2 regions of the Paraburkholderia caffeinilytica genome follow, and region 1 is predicted to be linked to the other one. Evidence: riboswitches for the same ligand, from Rfam matches in the RefSeq annotation. Region 1 holds a riboswitch; the other holds the start of a gene.
What was found. A riboswitch is a leader RNA that binds a small molecule or an ion and turns the genes downstream of it on or off. The one in region 1 is predicted to bind thiamine pyrophosphate.

Region 1 (7,527 bases):
ATCAGGTTTTCCAGCACGATTGCCGATTGTGTCATCGAGATCGTGTCACCCGCTTTAAGCGTCTCGCTGTCGCCACCGGGTTCGAGCCCGATGTATTGCTCGCCGAGCAGACCGGAGGTCAGAATCTTCGCCGACGTGTCTTTCGGAAACGGGTATTGCTTGTCGATATCGATCGTGACGACAGCCTGATAGGCATTGCTGTCAAAGCCGATCGAGGCAACCCGGCCGACCGTCACGCCCGCGCTCTTCACCGGTGCGCGCGCCTTCAGTCCGCCGATATTGTCGAACTTGAGCTTGATCGGATACGTTGCCTGAAACGACAACGAGCTCATGTTGCCGGCCTTCAGCGCGAGAAACAGCAACGCCACGAAACCCAACACCACGAACAAGCCGACCCAGAAGTCGAGAGCAGTCTTTTTCATCGTCATCCCAAAGTGAATCCGCCACGCTGCTCCCGCTCGCGTCACGCGCAACCTGAGGCGCGCCCCTGAGCGAAAACGTGCAGCGCAGTTTTAGCTGAACATCAGTGCGGTCAACAGAAAATCGAGGCCGAGCACCGCAAGCGACGCGTACACGACCGTCTTGGTCGTGGCGCGCGACACGCCCTCCGGCGTCGGCTTGGCTTCATAGCCCTGAAACAGCGCCACAAAGGTCACCGCGAGGCCGAACACCACGCTCTTGACGACCCCAGCGCCGACGTCGCGCCAAACATCGACGCCGCCTTGCATCTGCGACCAGAAAGCGCCGGCATCGACGCCGATCAGCAGCACACCCACCACATAACCGCCGAGCACGCCGACCGCGCTGAAAATCGCGGCCAGGATCGGCATGGAAACGATGCCCGCCCACAGGCGCGGCGCGACGACGACCTTGACCGGGTCCACCGCCATCATTTCCATCGCGGTCAATTGCTCGCCCGCCTTCATCAGGCCGATCTCGGCCGTGAGCGACGTGCCGGCGCGCCCCGCGAACAGGAGCGCCGTGACCACCGGCCCGAGTTCGCGCACCAGCGAAAGTGCGACCAGCAGCCCCAGCGCCTGTTCGGAACCGTACCGGTTCAGCGTGTAGTAACCCTGCAAGCCAAGCACAAAGCCGACGAACAGTCCCGACACGGCGATGATCACCAGCGAATAATTACCCACGAAGTGGATCTGCTTCGTGACAAGACGCGGCCGGCGCAGCAACGGGAAAAATTCGAGCAGCAAGCGGAAAAAGAAGCGTGTGGCATAACCGGCCGTGCCCAACCCGTCGATCACCGAGCGACCAAGCGCACTGATCATGACTGACCTCCGCCAATGCCGAAGTCCGCCGCGAGCGGCGTCTTGCTGGGGTAGTGAAATTTGAACGGGCCATCCGGCGCGCCGTCGATGAACTGGCGCACCGTAGGATCGGTCGACGCCCGCAGCTCAGCCGGCGTGCCTTCGGCATGCACCCCGCCGTTGGCAAGGAAATAGACGTAATCGGCAATCGCGAACGACTCCGGCACGTCGTGTGTGACCAGGATCGACGTTGCGCCAAGTGCCTGATTCAGCGCGCGAATCAGGTTTGCGGTAATGCCCAGCGAGATCGGATCGAGGCCGGCGAACGGCTCGTCGTACATCATCAGTTCGGGATCGAGCGCAATCGCCCGGGCCAGCGCCACGCGCCGCGCCATGCCGCCTGAAATCTCCGACGGCGCCAGGTCGCGCGCGCCACGCAACCCGACCGCGTTGAGCTTCATCAACACGAGGTCGCGGATCAGTTCTTCGGGAAGGTCGGTGTGCTCGCGGAGGGCAAAAGCGACGTTTTCGAACACCGACATGTCGGTGAACAACGCGCCGAACTGGAACAGCATGCCCATCTTGCGGCGCAGCGCATACAGGCCGTCGCGCGTCTGTTGGCCGATGTCCTGGCCATGAAACAGGATCTGGCCGCGCTGCGCGCGCACCAGACCGCCGACCAGGCGCAGCACCGTGGTTTTACCGCAACCCGAGCCGCCCATGACCGCAACGACCTGGCCGCGCTTGAAGCGCAGATTCAGGTTCGACAGGACGAGCCGGTCGCCATAACCGAAGTCGACGTCGCGCAGCTCGAGTAAGGTCTCGGGGGAGGAAGACACGAAACTGACAGTCCTTTTACACGGAAGGCCGAATTATAGGGCCATCATGGAAATGCTGCCGTGAGGTGCCCTGTCCCTTTACTGAACGTACCGATTATTGCGTAAACGCATGTTGCAACGCAGAAACCGCGGCAGCCGGGTCGGCGGCCTCGGTCACGGCGCGCACCACGGCCGCGCAGCCCACGCCGGTCGCCAGCACGTCCGGCAGCACCTGCAGGTCGATTCCGCCGATCGCCACCAGCGGCACGACGCCGTCCAGCAGCCGCACATACCGCGCCAGACGCTTGAGTCCTTGCGGCGCGGTCGGCATGACCTTGGTGGTGGTCGGGAACACCGCACCCAGCGCAATGTAGCTTGGCCGGAAGTGCAGCGCCTTCAGAATCTCGTAGAAACCGTGCGTCGACAGGCCGAGGCGGATGCCGGCGGCGGCAAGTGCCGGCAGATCTGCCGTATGCACGTCTTCCTGGCCGAGGTGGACACCGTAGGCGCCCGCTTCCAGCGCGGCTTGCCAGTGATCGTTGATGAAAACCTGGGCATCGTGCTCACGGCCCGCGGCGACGCAGCGGGCGATTTCGCGCTTCAGTTCGTCAGCGGGTTCGGCCGATTTGCGGCGCAACTGGACCGTTTTGACGCCCAAACCCACCACCCGTTCGACCCACTCCGCGGTCGGCAGCACCGGATACAGACCGAGCCTGTCAGGGCACCGCGCGAACGCTTGCGCCGGAGCCGCCGGCAGGCCGGCGAGGCGGGGGAAGTGCGCGATGTCGGCCGGAAAGGCGTCGTCCGCCCTGGTTTCGTCGCCGTCGCGCCAGGCCAGCGCCAGAACCAGCGCGTCGTGCGGATCGAAGCCGCAGTCGAGAAACGCCGCCAACGCGGGAATCCAGTCTTCCGCCAGATGACTTTCCAGCGCGTATTTCTCCCCGCCCAGATGCAGCGTGGCCGCATTCTCGGCGGCCACGATCACGCCGGCGCCCTGCACCTGCCAGCGCGCCACCTGCTCGCCATGCTGCTGCGCGTCGGCGACGACGATCAGGTCGCCGCCATTCGGCTCGTCCGGCGCGGTCAGGCAGATGCGCCACGGGGCGTGCGTGGGCGGCCACTCGCCCAGGCGGGCGCGGATCCGCTCAGCGGCTTCCGTGAGTTCATCGGCGGGCGGCCAGAAGAGATCGCGGCTAGTCAAAGGCAAAGCTTGCGTCATGCGGCGCTCCCATCCTGATGCCAGAACGGCATGCCGACGACCGGCGTGCTCGCGTGCGCGCTTTCGCGCTCGGCCATCGGTCCCGCCAGAAAAGCCTGGCGGCCCGCTTCGACGCCCAGCGCAAAGGCGCGCGCCATCGCGTCGGGGTGCGTCGCCTGCGAAACAGCGGTGTTCAGCAGCACGCCATCGAAGCCCCATTCCATCACTTGCGCCGCGTGCGACGGCACGCCGAGGCCGGCATCGACGATCAACGGCACGTCGGGCAACCGTTCGCGCAAGACCCGCAGGCCGTACGGATTGATCACGCCCTTGCCGGTGCCGATCGGCGCGCCCCACGGCATCAGCGCTTCGCAGCCCGCATCGAGCAGGCGGCGGCCGATCACGAGATCTTCGGTGCAATACGGCAGCACCTTGAAGCCGTCCTTGATTAGCTGTGCTGCCGCCTCGATCAGACCGACCGGGTCGGGCTGCAACGTGTAGTCGTCGCCGATCAGTTCGAGCTTGATCCACTCGGTTTCGAAGATTTCACGCGCCATGTGCGCGGTCGTCACCGCCTCGCCGACGGTCAGGCAACCGGCCGTGTTCGGCAGCAGCGGCACGCCGTGGCGCTTGAGCAGATCGAAGAAGCCGGCTTCGGCGCCGCCTTCGTTCATCTGCCGGCGCAGCGCGACGGTCACCATGCCGGGCCGCGCCGCATCGATCGAATCGGACAGCGATTGCAGCGACGGATAGCGCGAGGTGCCGAGCAGCACGCGGCTCGCGAAAGTCTGGCCGTAGAGCGTGAGCGCGTCGGCGGTTTGAGTGGAAGTCATTTGCATAATTCTGGTCTCCGGCAAGGCGTGGCGCGGACTTAACCGCCGGCCACGGGTTGCACGACATCGAGCTTGTCGCCCGGCTGCAGCGCGCGCGCCGCATGCTGGGCACGCGCGACGAAATCGCCGTTCAGCGCGACCGCGAACGGCGGACGCGCGCCGAACGCGGCGAGCGCATCGGCGACAGTCGCGCCTTCGGGCAACGACAACGGCTTCTGATTGATGTGAATGTCCATGGTGTTCGAATACGGTTCAATCGATGGCGGGAACGGCACGGCGCGCGCTGGTTTGCCCGCGGCTATTTCGCCGCGGGCGCGCCACGCTCATGCCGGTTCCCGCGTGGAATCCAGTTGGAACAGTTCGCTCCAGCGCGCCGCGCTTTGCCAGTCGGCAAAAGCGTCGGCATCGCCGATGCGGCCGTCGAGCAGTGCCGCGGCGAAGCGCACGGCTTCGTCGGCGACTTCGGGCACGATCATGTAGCCGTGCCGGTACAGGCCGTTCACGCGCAGCGTCTGCGCGCCATCCCACAGCAAGGCCGGACGGTGGTCCGGCAAAGTCGGGCGGCACTGCGAATTCAGTTCGAGGATGCGCGCCTCGCCGAAGCCGGGATGCACGGAAAACGCCGCGCTCAGCAGTTCGAGCGCCGAGCGCACGCTGACCGGCGACATGTCCTCGCCTTCCACTTCGGTCGCGCCGATCACGTAGAGATCGTCCTGCTTCGGCGCGATATACAGCGGGTAGCGCGGATGCAGCAGGCGCACCGGTCGCGTCAGCTTGATACCCGGTGCATGCACGCGCGCGACTTCGCCGCGGATGCCGCGCAGCGTAGGCAGCACGGACTTCGCGCCCAGCCCCCTGCAGTCGATCGTGACGCGAGCGGGCGGCAACGCATGATCGTCGACCGGCGTGTTCCAGTGCGTTTCGACGCCGCGCTGGGCGAGGCCCGCGGCGAGCGCGGCCAGCACCTGCCGGTTATCCAGCTGGCCTTCGCGCGGCAGCAGCCAGCCCTGGTTGAAGCGCCCCGCCAACGCGGGCTCGGCGGCGCCGACCTGGGCGCCCGCCAGTTTGAGAAAGCCGCCGTCGAGCAATTCGGCAGGCGCGTTCGAGCGCACCCGGCGCTCGAACAGCGGCGCTTCAGTGCGGTCGGCGTGATGCCATACGACCAGCGTGCCGTTGCGCTGGAAGAACACCGGTTCGGGCAATTCGGCCAGCACGCGCGGCCAGGTGTCGAGCGAACTCGCGCCAAGACGCGTGATCAGCAGTTCAGCACTGGCGGCTTCGGCCAGCGGCGCCAGCATGGCAGCGGCGACCCAGGCCGCGGCTTGCGAGCCCGTAGCATCGCCACGCTCATAGAGCGCCACGCGATGCCCTTCACCGGCAAGACGCCACGCGACAAGGCGCCCGCACAGCCCACCGCCGAGCACGGCGAAATCGGGTTGAGCAGAACGATTCATCGCGCGCACTCCGAGTCACGACGGCAAGCAAGGCCAAAGCAGCACGGCGCGCCGACATAACCGACGAAAGCGTGGCGAAGAACGAAACACATGTCTGAAGAATAGGCGGTCATCGAATCCTTTCCGTACGGCCAAAAAACGCACGTACCCAGGACGAAACCGGCGGGTGAGGCCGGCCGGGCAATACGCGCGTCCAATGACGGACGCCGCCCGGCGGGGAATGGAAGACTGGCTGCTTCCGGAAACTTCCCGCGCCGGTATTACCCGGATCGGGTGCAAAGGGTCTCTCTCAGCCTCGCCGCCGCTGCATGAAAATCACGCAGCCTGTGGGCAAAGCACCCCTGTTTCGTCGAAGGTCATTAGACCATAAAAGGCGCGGCGCCCGCAAACCAGCGGCCGGCGCCATCACATGCCGTTGATCCGTCACCATCTTTCGTTTCATCAATACGGCCGGATGCAGCGCTCTGGCACAATGCCAGGACCGGATGCCGCTGTCGCGCGGGCGGCATGCTTGACCGCCCGCGCGACAGCGGCATCGAGGCGCGACCTGTGGGCCGAAATTAATTTTCACTTAAGGGCTTCGCGCCAGAATTGGGCGCTCACCCGGACGTGCGTTCGTCGAGCACGACGCCCGGGGCACGCACCGCAAACCCGCCGTGGGACCGGCCCGACATGGGCCAGTCCAGATGGGCCAGCTCTTCACCAGGATGCTCATGACACCGAATACCGCTTCCAGCCCCGCGCTGCCGCCGGACGAAAAAGTCTCCGCCTGGAGTCTGATCAAACCTTACTGGGTTTCTGAAGAACGAAAAACGGCGTGGGGCCTGCTCATCGCGATCATCGTGATGAATCTGCTCATCGTGTGGATCAACGTGCGCCTGAACCGCTGGAGCGCCGACTTCTACAACGCGCTGCAAACCAAGAACGTGCACGATTTCCCACACCTGCTGATGGTGTTTTCGGGGCTCGCGTTCGGCTTCATCATCCTTGCGGTGTACGGCCGCTATCTACGGCAGATGCTCGGCTTCCGCTGGCGCCAGTGGCTGACCACGCGTTATCTCAACGAATGGCTGCACGACAGCGCCTTCTATCGGATCGAACGCGACCGGCTCGCCGACAATCCCGACCAGCGGATCAGCGACGACCTGCAATCGCTCGCCACCAGCACGCTCTCGTTGACCCTCGATCTGCTGTCCACCATCGTCACGCTGGTCTCGTTCATGACGATCCTGTGGTCGCTGGCCGGTGCACTGACCGTCACGCTCGGCGGCATGCCGGTGCAGATTCCAGGCTACATGGTGTGGGCCGCGGCGCTGTACGCGGTAGTCGGCTCAGTGATCATCCAGAAGGTTGGCCATCCGCTCGTGTCGATCAATTACCAGGCGCAGAAAGTCGAGGCGGATTTCCGTTTCGGCCTGATCCGTTTGCGTGAAAACGCCGAGCAGATCGCCTTCTACAACGGCATGGAGACTGAGAAGAAGAACACGCGCTCACTGTTTGGCCGCATCCGCGACAACTGGTGGCAGGTGATGAAGTACACCAAGCGGCTCACCTTCGTAACGGCCTTCTACAGCCAGATTGCAATCATCTTTCCGCTGGTGGTCGCCGCGCCCCGCTACTTTGCAGGAGCGTTTACGTTCGGTGTGCTGATGCAGATTTCGAGCGCGTTCGGCACTGTCAGCGACTCGTTTTCGTGGTTCATCAATAGCTACGGCTCCCTGGTCGAATGGCGCGCTACCGTGAACCGGTTGCGTGAATTCAAGCGCATCGTGCACGCACCGCGTCTGAAGGAATCGGTGTCGCCCGCTACCGCACATGGCGGCATCAATCTGCATTTCGTCGACGAAGACAAGCTCACCACAGCGGGCCTCCAGCTTGCGCTGCCGAACGGCAACCCGTTGTCGCGCATTCGCGATATCGCGATCAAGCCGGGTTCGCGCTGGCTGGTGAGGGGTCCTTCCGGCT
Region 2 (7,527 bases), 980 kb from region 1:
CAGTGGCCGCGGCCTCCCCACCCACGGCCGCAACAACCAAAACCGAAACCGATCGAGACCGATGGCCCGTACCAGCCCGGGTAGCCGTAATAGGCCGGATACACCGGCGGCGGATAGTAGACCGGATAGGCGGGCGCAACATACACGGGCGGTGGCGGCTCGGCGACCGCGTACGACGGCGGCTGGGATTGCGAATTGGCCCGCGCCTGCTGCTGTTGCGAGGTGGCCGAATCGCCGGCGGTCCCCAGAGGTATTTCCTGCTGAGCGCCATTGGCCGGGACCGTGCCGTAGGCGTAATACGGGTAGTAGCCCGGATAGTAGCCGTAAGGGTAATAGCAGCCGGACAGCGCCAACGCGCAGGCCGCGCCGGCTAGCGCGATGCCGGTTCGGGACAGACGGGGCAAGCCGCGCGGCAGCCGCTGGCCGATCGCGCAAAGAGAGTTGAAGACGGGGGACTTCATGACGCGCTCCTGTTTGCATCGGACGCCGCGATTCGGGGCGTAATGGCTTGAGCTTACGCCGCCGTGGCGCAGACAGGATTGCAAAACCGTAACGGCGTATTTCACCTCGTTGCAAAGCAACTTGCCACGCACTCAAGATGGTGCGGGTCGCATACGTCGTGTGTCCTCATGCACGCACGCCCGTCGATGCGAGCGACGTTCGGCGTTGGCAGTCGAGACGGTTGCCCCCTTGAGCCGGCTTCGCAGGAACGCGTCGCCAGCTTTTACTTGCCGACCTGATTGCCGATGATGCCGCCTGCCGCCGCACCGCCAATCGTCGACAGTGCATTGCCGCCGATCAGCCCGCCCGCCACGCCGCCCACACCCGCGCCGATTACCGTGTCGCGTTGCCGCGTGGTCATGCCCTCACATGCGGAAAGACTTGCGACAAGCGCGACGATCGTCGCAAACGTACCGAGTTGACGAATCGATTTCATGATGCTGACTCCATTCATTGTGTCCGGGAATGGTCATGTGGAAATAAACCATCGTCCTTGCTTTTTGATCTTATCGCCGCACGCCGTATCCAGATGTGTGCGCTTGTCAGCAAGGTGTCGGTTTCGTAATCAAATGTTTCCCTTCAGCCAGCATGCGGCGTGCCTGCCCGTGTAGAAACGCAAAAGCCCGCCGGTGGCGGGCTTTGGAGCTGCAATGCGATAACGCAGAAGGTTCGAATGGCGGGCGCGCCAACGCGCCCGCCATTCCGACCCTTACTGCCGCTGATAAATTTCAGCGCCTTTCTTCATGAACTCGATCGACTTCACTTCCATGCCTTTCTTCAGCGCTTCGTCGTCGGTGACGCCTTGTTGCGCGGCGAACTCGCGCACGTCCTGGGTGATTTTCATCGAGCAGAAGTGCGGGCCGCACATCGAGCAGAAATGCGCGACCTTGGCCGAATCCTTCGGCAGCGTTTCGTCGTGGAACTCGCGTGCCTTGTCCGGGTCGAGACCGAGATTGAACTGGTCTTCCCAACGGAACTCGAAACGCGCCTTCGACAGCGCGTTGTCACGCACCTGCGCGCCCGGATGGCCCTTCGCCAGATCGGCGGCATGCGCGGCGAGCTTGTACGTGATGATGCCGGTCTTGACGTCGTCCTTGTTCGGCAGCCCAAGGTGCTCCTTCGGCGTCACGTAGCAGAGCATCGCCGTGCCGAACCAGCCGATCATCGCCGCGCCGATGCCCGAGGTGATGTGGTCGTAACCCGGCGCGATGTCCGTGGTCAACGGTCCCAGCGTGTAGAACGGTGCTTCGTCGCACCATTCCAGTTGCAGGTCCATGTTCTCCTTGATCAACTGCATCGGCACGTGGCCGGGGCCTTCGATCATCGTCTGCACGTCGTGCTTCCACGCGATCTGCGTGAGTTCGCCGAGCGTCTTCAGTTCGCCGAGCTGCGCTTCGTCGTTCGCATCGTAGATCGAGCCGGGACGCAGACCGTCGCCGAGCGAGAAGGCGACGTCATACGCCTTCATGATTTCGCAGATGTCTTCGAAGTGCTCGTACAGGAAGCTTTCCTTGTGATGCGCGAGGCACCACTTCGCCATGATCGAGCCGCCGCGCGAGACGATACCGGTCATGCGCTTCGCTGTCAGCGGCACGTATTGCAGACGCACGCCGGCGTGAATCGTGAAGTAGTCGACGCCTTGCTCGGCCTGTTCGATCAGCGTGTCGCGGAAGATTTCCCACGTCAGGTCTTCGGCCTTGCCGTTGACCTTTTCCAAAGCCTGATAGATCGGCACCGTGCCGATCGGCACCGGCGAATTGCGGATGATCCACTCGCGCGTTTCGTGAATGTGCTTGCCGGTGGACAGATCCATCACCGTGTCGCCGCCCCAGCGGATCGCCCAGGTCATCTTGTCGACTTCTTCGCCGATCGACGAGGTTACCGCCGAGTTGCCGATGTTCGCATTCACCTTCACGAGGAAGTTACGGCCGATGATCATCGGCTCGCTTTCCGGATGGTTGATGTTGTTCGGGATGATCGCGCGGCCGCGCGCCACTTCTTCGCGCACGAATTCCGCGGTGATTTCCTTCAGGCCATCGGGACCGAATGCACTCGCGCCGAACGCCTGGCCCGGATGCTGGCGGCCCATCATCGCGGCGAGCTTTTCGCCGTTCGGGCCGCTCGTCTTCAGGCTTTCCAGATACGCGGCGCGTTGCTGGTTCTCGCGAATCGCGATGTATTCCATTTCCGGCGTGATGATGCCGCGACGTGCGTAGTGCATCTGCGAGACGTTCTTGCCGGCGATGGCGCGGCGCGGCGTGCGGTGCAGGCCTTTGAAGCGCAGATCGGCGGTCGCGGTGTCGGCGGCGCGTTCGCGGCTGAAGTCGCTCGACAGGCCCGTCAGCGCTTCGGTGTCGCCGCGCTCCTCGATCCAGGCTTGACGCAGCGCGGGCAGACCGGCGCGGATGTCGATTTTGGCTTCCGGATCGGAGTAGGGGCCCGACGTGTCGTAGACATAGACCGGCGGATTCTTCTCGCCGCCGAAGCTGTCCGGCGTATCCGCCTGGGAAATTTCACGCATCGGCACGCGGATATCGGGGCGCGAGCCGGTCACGTAGACCTTGCGTGAATTCGGCAGCGGCGCGACGGCGGCGGCATCGACGTGGGCGTCGGCGGAAAGGAACTTCGGGTTGGCGTTCATGCGTATCTCCATGCAAAGCTATGTGGGGCCGCTAAGCAGGAGACGAGACGGAAGTTGTCGGATTCGCGAGAGATGAAACGGTAGACCAGGTGCGAAATCCGTACGCTTCCCTGCGCTGGCATTATCCAGATCAGGTTCAAAGGGTATTTCTCACCCACGCAACACGGACCTCCAACCTCCGTGCCACGCAGGACCCCCGCGTTAGCAGCGCACACGATACACCGCCCGGGCGTTGCTTGGCAACCCGTCTTGAAAAAGTCAGATGTCGGAGATAACGCCGGTCAGCCACGCACTATTCTTATTGTGATAGGGCTGCCGGGAATGATGCGGCGCAGCGTTTTGCGTCGCGAATGGGCTTGCGAATGTGGCTGCGAGTGCCGCTGCGAATGTGCCTGCGAGTGTGCGTGGTTTACAGCGTGAAATCGTCGGCGGCTTCCGGCTGGAACAGGATCTTGTCGAGCTTCAGCACCTTCTCCGTGCCGCTCGGCGGCGTGAAGCGGATGCGTTCACCGCGTTTGGCGCCCAGCAGCGCAAGACCCAACGGCGAAAACACGTTCAGGCGGCCCTGCGCGAAGTCCGCATCGGGCGGATAGACAACTGTCCAGGTCATCTGCTCGCCGCTGGTTTCGTCGACCAGCGTGGCTTGCGAATTCATCGTGACAATGTTCGCTGGGATGTTGCGCGATTCGACGATCACGGCGCGTGCGAGAACGTCGTCGAGCATGTCTTGCAATTTGGCGTCGGCACCCGGCGCGGCCGCATGCTTTTCAAGGCGGGCGACGTCGAGTTCGGTGAGGTAACAGGTTTTCGTCTTTTTCATGACGGGTTCTCCAATTCGATCTGCTTGTAAGGGGACAGCGTGCGGATGAGATCGGCCCGGAGCCCGACGACGCGGCCCCGGCAATGGAGGGAAGCTGCGTTAGATCGGGCGCCGGGCGGCGAGAAGCGGGAGCGTTCGGGACGGCTGGCCGGCGTGAAGCGTCGCGACGTCCGCGCGCGCGCAACCGGTTGCGCGGCGGGGGCGCAAACGGGTGAGGGCTCGGGAGAACGGAACGCGCATCGGGATAGTGGGCAGAGTGCGAAAAGTATGGGGCGAGCGCCGGAACGAAAGCTCGATCGACGCAACTGAAAGGTGAATGTTAGCACGAGCCGGGCGTCTCTTTATTTGCGGCCTGCAGGTGCCGTGGATACGCGCCGCGGCATGCCTGTATCGCGCGTTGTCGTTCAAGGCCGGCGCGGCGCTGCCGTTAATCCGCCTGTAGGGGCGGCCGTTGCCCATTCGAGCGGTTAGCGGTGGGCGGCGCGTCAATGGCGCGATGCGGTTTGAGACGGCTTAAGGAGAGGTGCTGATGAAAACGGGAACAGGGCGGTTTCGGGCGCTCAGCGCGGTAGCGGCGATGGCAACGCTGGTTGCGGCACCAATGCCGGCGGTGGCCGCGAGTGGTGGAACGATCAGTTTCTCGGGCGCGATCGTGGCGCCGCAACTGGCGATTTCGGCGGCGCCGGCCCCGGCTCAGACCGGCGCGCGCGTCGATGCGACCGGCGGGCAGCTTGCGCAGACGGGTTCGGCGGTCACGCTGACCTTTAGCGCTCCGCCGGGCGTGGCGACGGGCGCCGATGTCGCGCTTCAGGTGAGCAATGGCACGACGAATGGCACGGCGGCGCGTGACACGCTGGCTGAGCGGTTTGTCGATAGCGGTGGACGTGTGTTTCGCGCCGCCAGCGATGGGCACTACCGGGTTGGCCGCGATGGCGGGGTGTTGTCGCTTGCACCGAAGCATGCCGCGCCGGATACCCGCGTGACGGTTGTCGTGAGTTACGATTGAGGCACCCTCCGCGGGGCGCTGCGGGGCAGTTCGCCCGCAAGCATGGAGACGCATCGCGCCCCGCGGGCATCAACAGCATGAAACGGTCGGGACCGTAGGCGGACATCCCAAACCAAAATAAAAATTCGAATCGGCTGTCATAAGCGGTCTCGTGGTTCGACAAACGTGCAGATCCTGATGGAGCACGCCATGCAAACCGCACGAACCCGCCACGCCAATCGGCATGTCAACCGCCATGTCACTCGCGCAATCGCGCTAGCCATGGCGCTGACAACCCTTTCAGCCAGCGGCCTTGCAACCGCAGCCGCTGCCGTATGCGCGTCGCGCAGCCCGGCGCACCGCGTTGCGCTCGTGGAGCTCTACAGCAGCGAAGGTTGCAGCAGCTGCCCGCCCGCCGACAACTGGTTGAGCCAGTGGAAAAACAGCGGTGCAAGCCAGAGCATCGTGCCATTGGCCCTGCATGTGGACTACTGGAATAGCCTCGGCTGGACCGACCGCTTCTCCCAGCATCGTTTTACCGAGCGTCAACAAACCCTCACTGACCTCGCCGGCGGCCACACCATTTACACGCCGGAGGTTTTCGTGTCAGGCCGCGAACTGCGCAGCTGGTCGCAACGCGACAGTTTTCAGAGCCGCATCGGCAAGGTCGTCGCCGAACCGGCGCAGGCGAATGTGGCGCTTGAGCTGAAACCCCAGGCGAAGGGCGCCTTCAATGTCGATGCGCAATTCACCAGCAAGGTGGCCGATGCCACCGCCGCGCTGAATGCCTACGTCGCGGTCTACCAGAACGCCTTGAACTCGCAGGTCAGAGCCGGGGAAAACAGCGGCGCGACGCTGCATCACGAACGCGTCGTGCGGCAGTGGATCGGCCCCGTGCCGCTCGTTGCCGGCAACGCGCAAATCCGCCGCGATATCCGTATCGACGATGCCGATGCGAATGCGCCGGCCGACACCTTCGGCGTCGTCGCTTTCGTCGAGAACGCCGCAACCGGCGACGTATTGCAAGTGGGCGAACTGGCCGCCTGCCACTGATCGCGCGACGGCCCCGCGACACGCCCCATTTCATCGGAGATTCTCATGGCAACCCCTCATGCGCTCAGCGAAACCGCTCCGCCCGCCACGCCGCGGAGCGGCACGATTCACCCGGTGTGGGTGCGCGTCACGCATTGGCTCAACGCGCTCGCGGCCATCGTGATGATGCTGTCCGGCTGGCGCATCTACGACGCGTCGCCGATCTTCAAGGACTTCATGTTTCCCCCGGCAATCACGCTCGGCGGCTGGCTCGGCGGCGCGCTGCAATGGCACTTCGCGGCGATGTGGCTGCTGGTTTTCAACGGTGTGGTCTATCTCGCGCTGAATCTGGTCAGTGGGCGCTTCGTGCGCAAGTTCCTGCCGGTCTCGCCGCGCGCCGTGCTGCACGATTTCATCGCCGCGCTGACCGGCAAGCTTTCGCATGCCGATCTGCGTGTCTACAACGCGGTGCAGAAATTCGCCTACCTGTTTGTCGTGTGCGATCTGATCGTGCTGGTGCTCTCGGGCCTCGCGATCTGGAAATCGGTGCAGTTTCCGCTGCTGCGCGAACTGATGGGCGGCTACGACAACGCGCGTGTCGTCCACTTCTGCGCCATGTCCCTGATGGCGGCGTTCATCGTCGTGCATCTGGTGATGGTGGCGCTCGTGCCGCGCTCGCTGCTGGCGATGCTGCGCGGACGCTAATTCACCGATACACGCACGGATACGCAGATACGCAAAGCTTAAGGACATCGAATCATGACCAAGCCCGATACACAACCCGATCGAACGCTCGCACTGATGCGTGACAGCAAGCTCGACCGCGACGCGATCCTGATCGACGCGCGGCACGAACTCGCGATGCCGTCGCGGCGCCTGTTCGGCAAGCGCCTGCTGACGCTCGGCGGCCTGTCGATGCTGACGGGCTGCTCGCTCACCGACAACGACTCGGTCAACGCATTCCTGATGGCGGTGTCGCGTCTGAACGACCGTGCGCAAGCCGCATTGTTCGATCCGAAACAGCTCGCACCGACCTACACCGAAGCACAGATCACGCGGCCGTTTCCGTTCAACGCCTTCTACGGCATCGACGAGGTCCCCGACGTCGACCCTTCCGACTACAAGCTGAAGATCAGCGGCCTCGTGACCGGTCAGCGTGTCTGGACCTTGCCCGAGTTGTACGCACTGCCGCATGCCGAGCAGATTACGCGGCATATCTGCGTGGAAGGGTGGAGCGCCATCGGCCGCTGGGGCGGCACGCCGTTTGCCGATTTTCTGCGGCGCATCGGCGCGGACACGAGCGCGAAGTACGTCGGCTTCAAATGCGCCGACGACTACTACGAAAGCATTGACATGCCGACCGCGCTGCATCCGCAAACGCTGCTCACGTTTTCCTACGACGGCGAACGCCTGCCCGCGAAATACGGCTTCCCGATGAAGCTGCGCATGCCGACCAAGCTCGGCTACAAGAATCCGAAACACATCGTCGAGATGTTCGTCACCAACACGTTCCCTGGCGGCTATTGGGTCGACCAGGGCTACAACTGG

Region 2: linked by a shared signal. The riboswitch ahead of thiC (phosphomethylpyrimidine synthase ThiC) and the one ahead of DSC91_RS24005 (FAD-dependent oxidoreductase) in region 1 are both predicted to bind thiamine pyrophosphate.

Annotation. Positions count from the first base shown of each region.
Region 1 is NZ_CP031467.1:1,748,499-1,756,025, forward strand. It holds gene mlaD (outer membrane lipid asymmetry maintenance protein MlaD) at 1-422, opposite strand, end outside; gene mlaE (lipid asymmetry maintenance ABC transporter permease subunit MlaE) at 513-1,280, opposite strand; gene DSC91_RS23985 (ABC transporter ATP-binding protein) at 1,277-2,098, opposite strand; gene thiE (thiamine phosphate synthase) at 2,193-3,296, opposite strand; gene DSC91_RS23995 (thiazole synthase) at 3,293-4,108, opposite strand; gene thiS (sulfur carrier protein ThiS) at 4,147-4,344, opposite strand; gene DSC91_RS24005 (FAD-dependent oxidoreductase) at 4,432-5,562, opposite strand; TPP riboswitch at 5,792-5,915, opposite strand; gene DSC91_RS24010 (ABC transporter ATP-binding protein/permease) at 6,276-7,527, shown strand, end outside.
Region 2 is NZ_CP031467.1:768,801-776,327, reverse strand. It holds gene DSC91_RS19410 (hypothetical protein) at 1-461, opposite strand, end outside; gene DSC91_RS19405 (glycine zipper 2TM domain-containing protein) at 725-937, opposite strand; gene thiC (phosphomethylpyrimidine synthase ThiC) at 1,211-3,142, opposite strand; TPP riboswitch at 3,232-3,350, opposite strand; gene DSC91_RS19395 (GreA/GreB family elongation factor) at 3,552-3,962, opposite strand; gene DSC91_RS38540 (hypothetical protein) at 4,279-4,404, shown strand; gene DSC91_RS19390 (hypothetical protein) at 4,492-4,968, shown strand; gene DSC91_RS19385 (DUF1223 domain-containing protein) at 5,158-6,000, shown strand; gene DSC91_RS19380 (cytochrome b/b6 domain-containing protein) at 6,046-6,684, shown strand; gene DSC91_RS19375 (molybdopterin-dependent oxidoreductase) at 6,739-7,527, shown strand, end outside.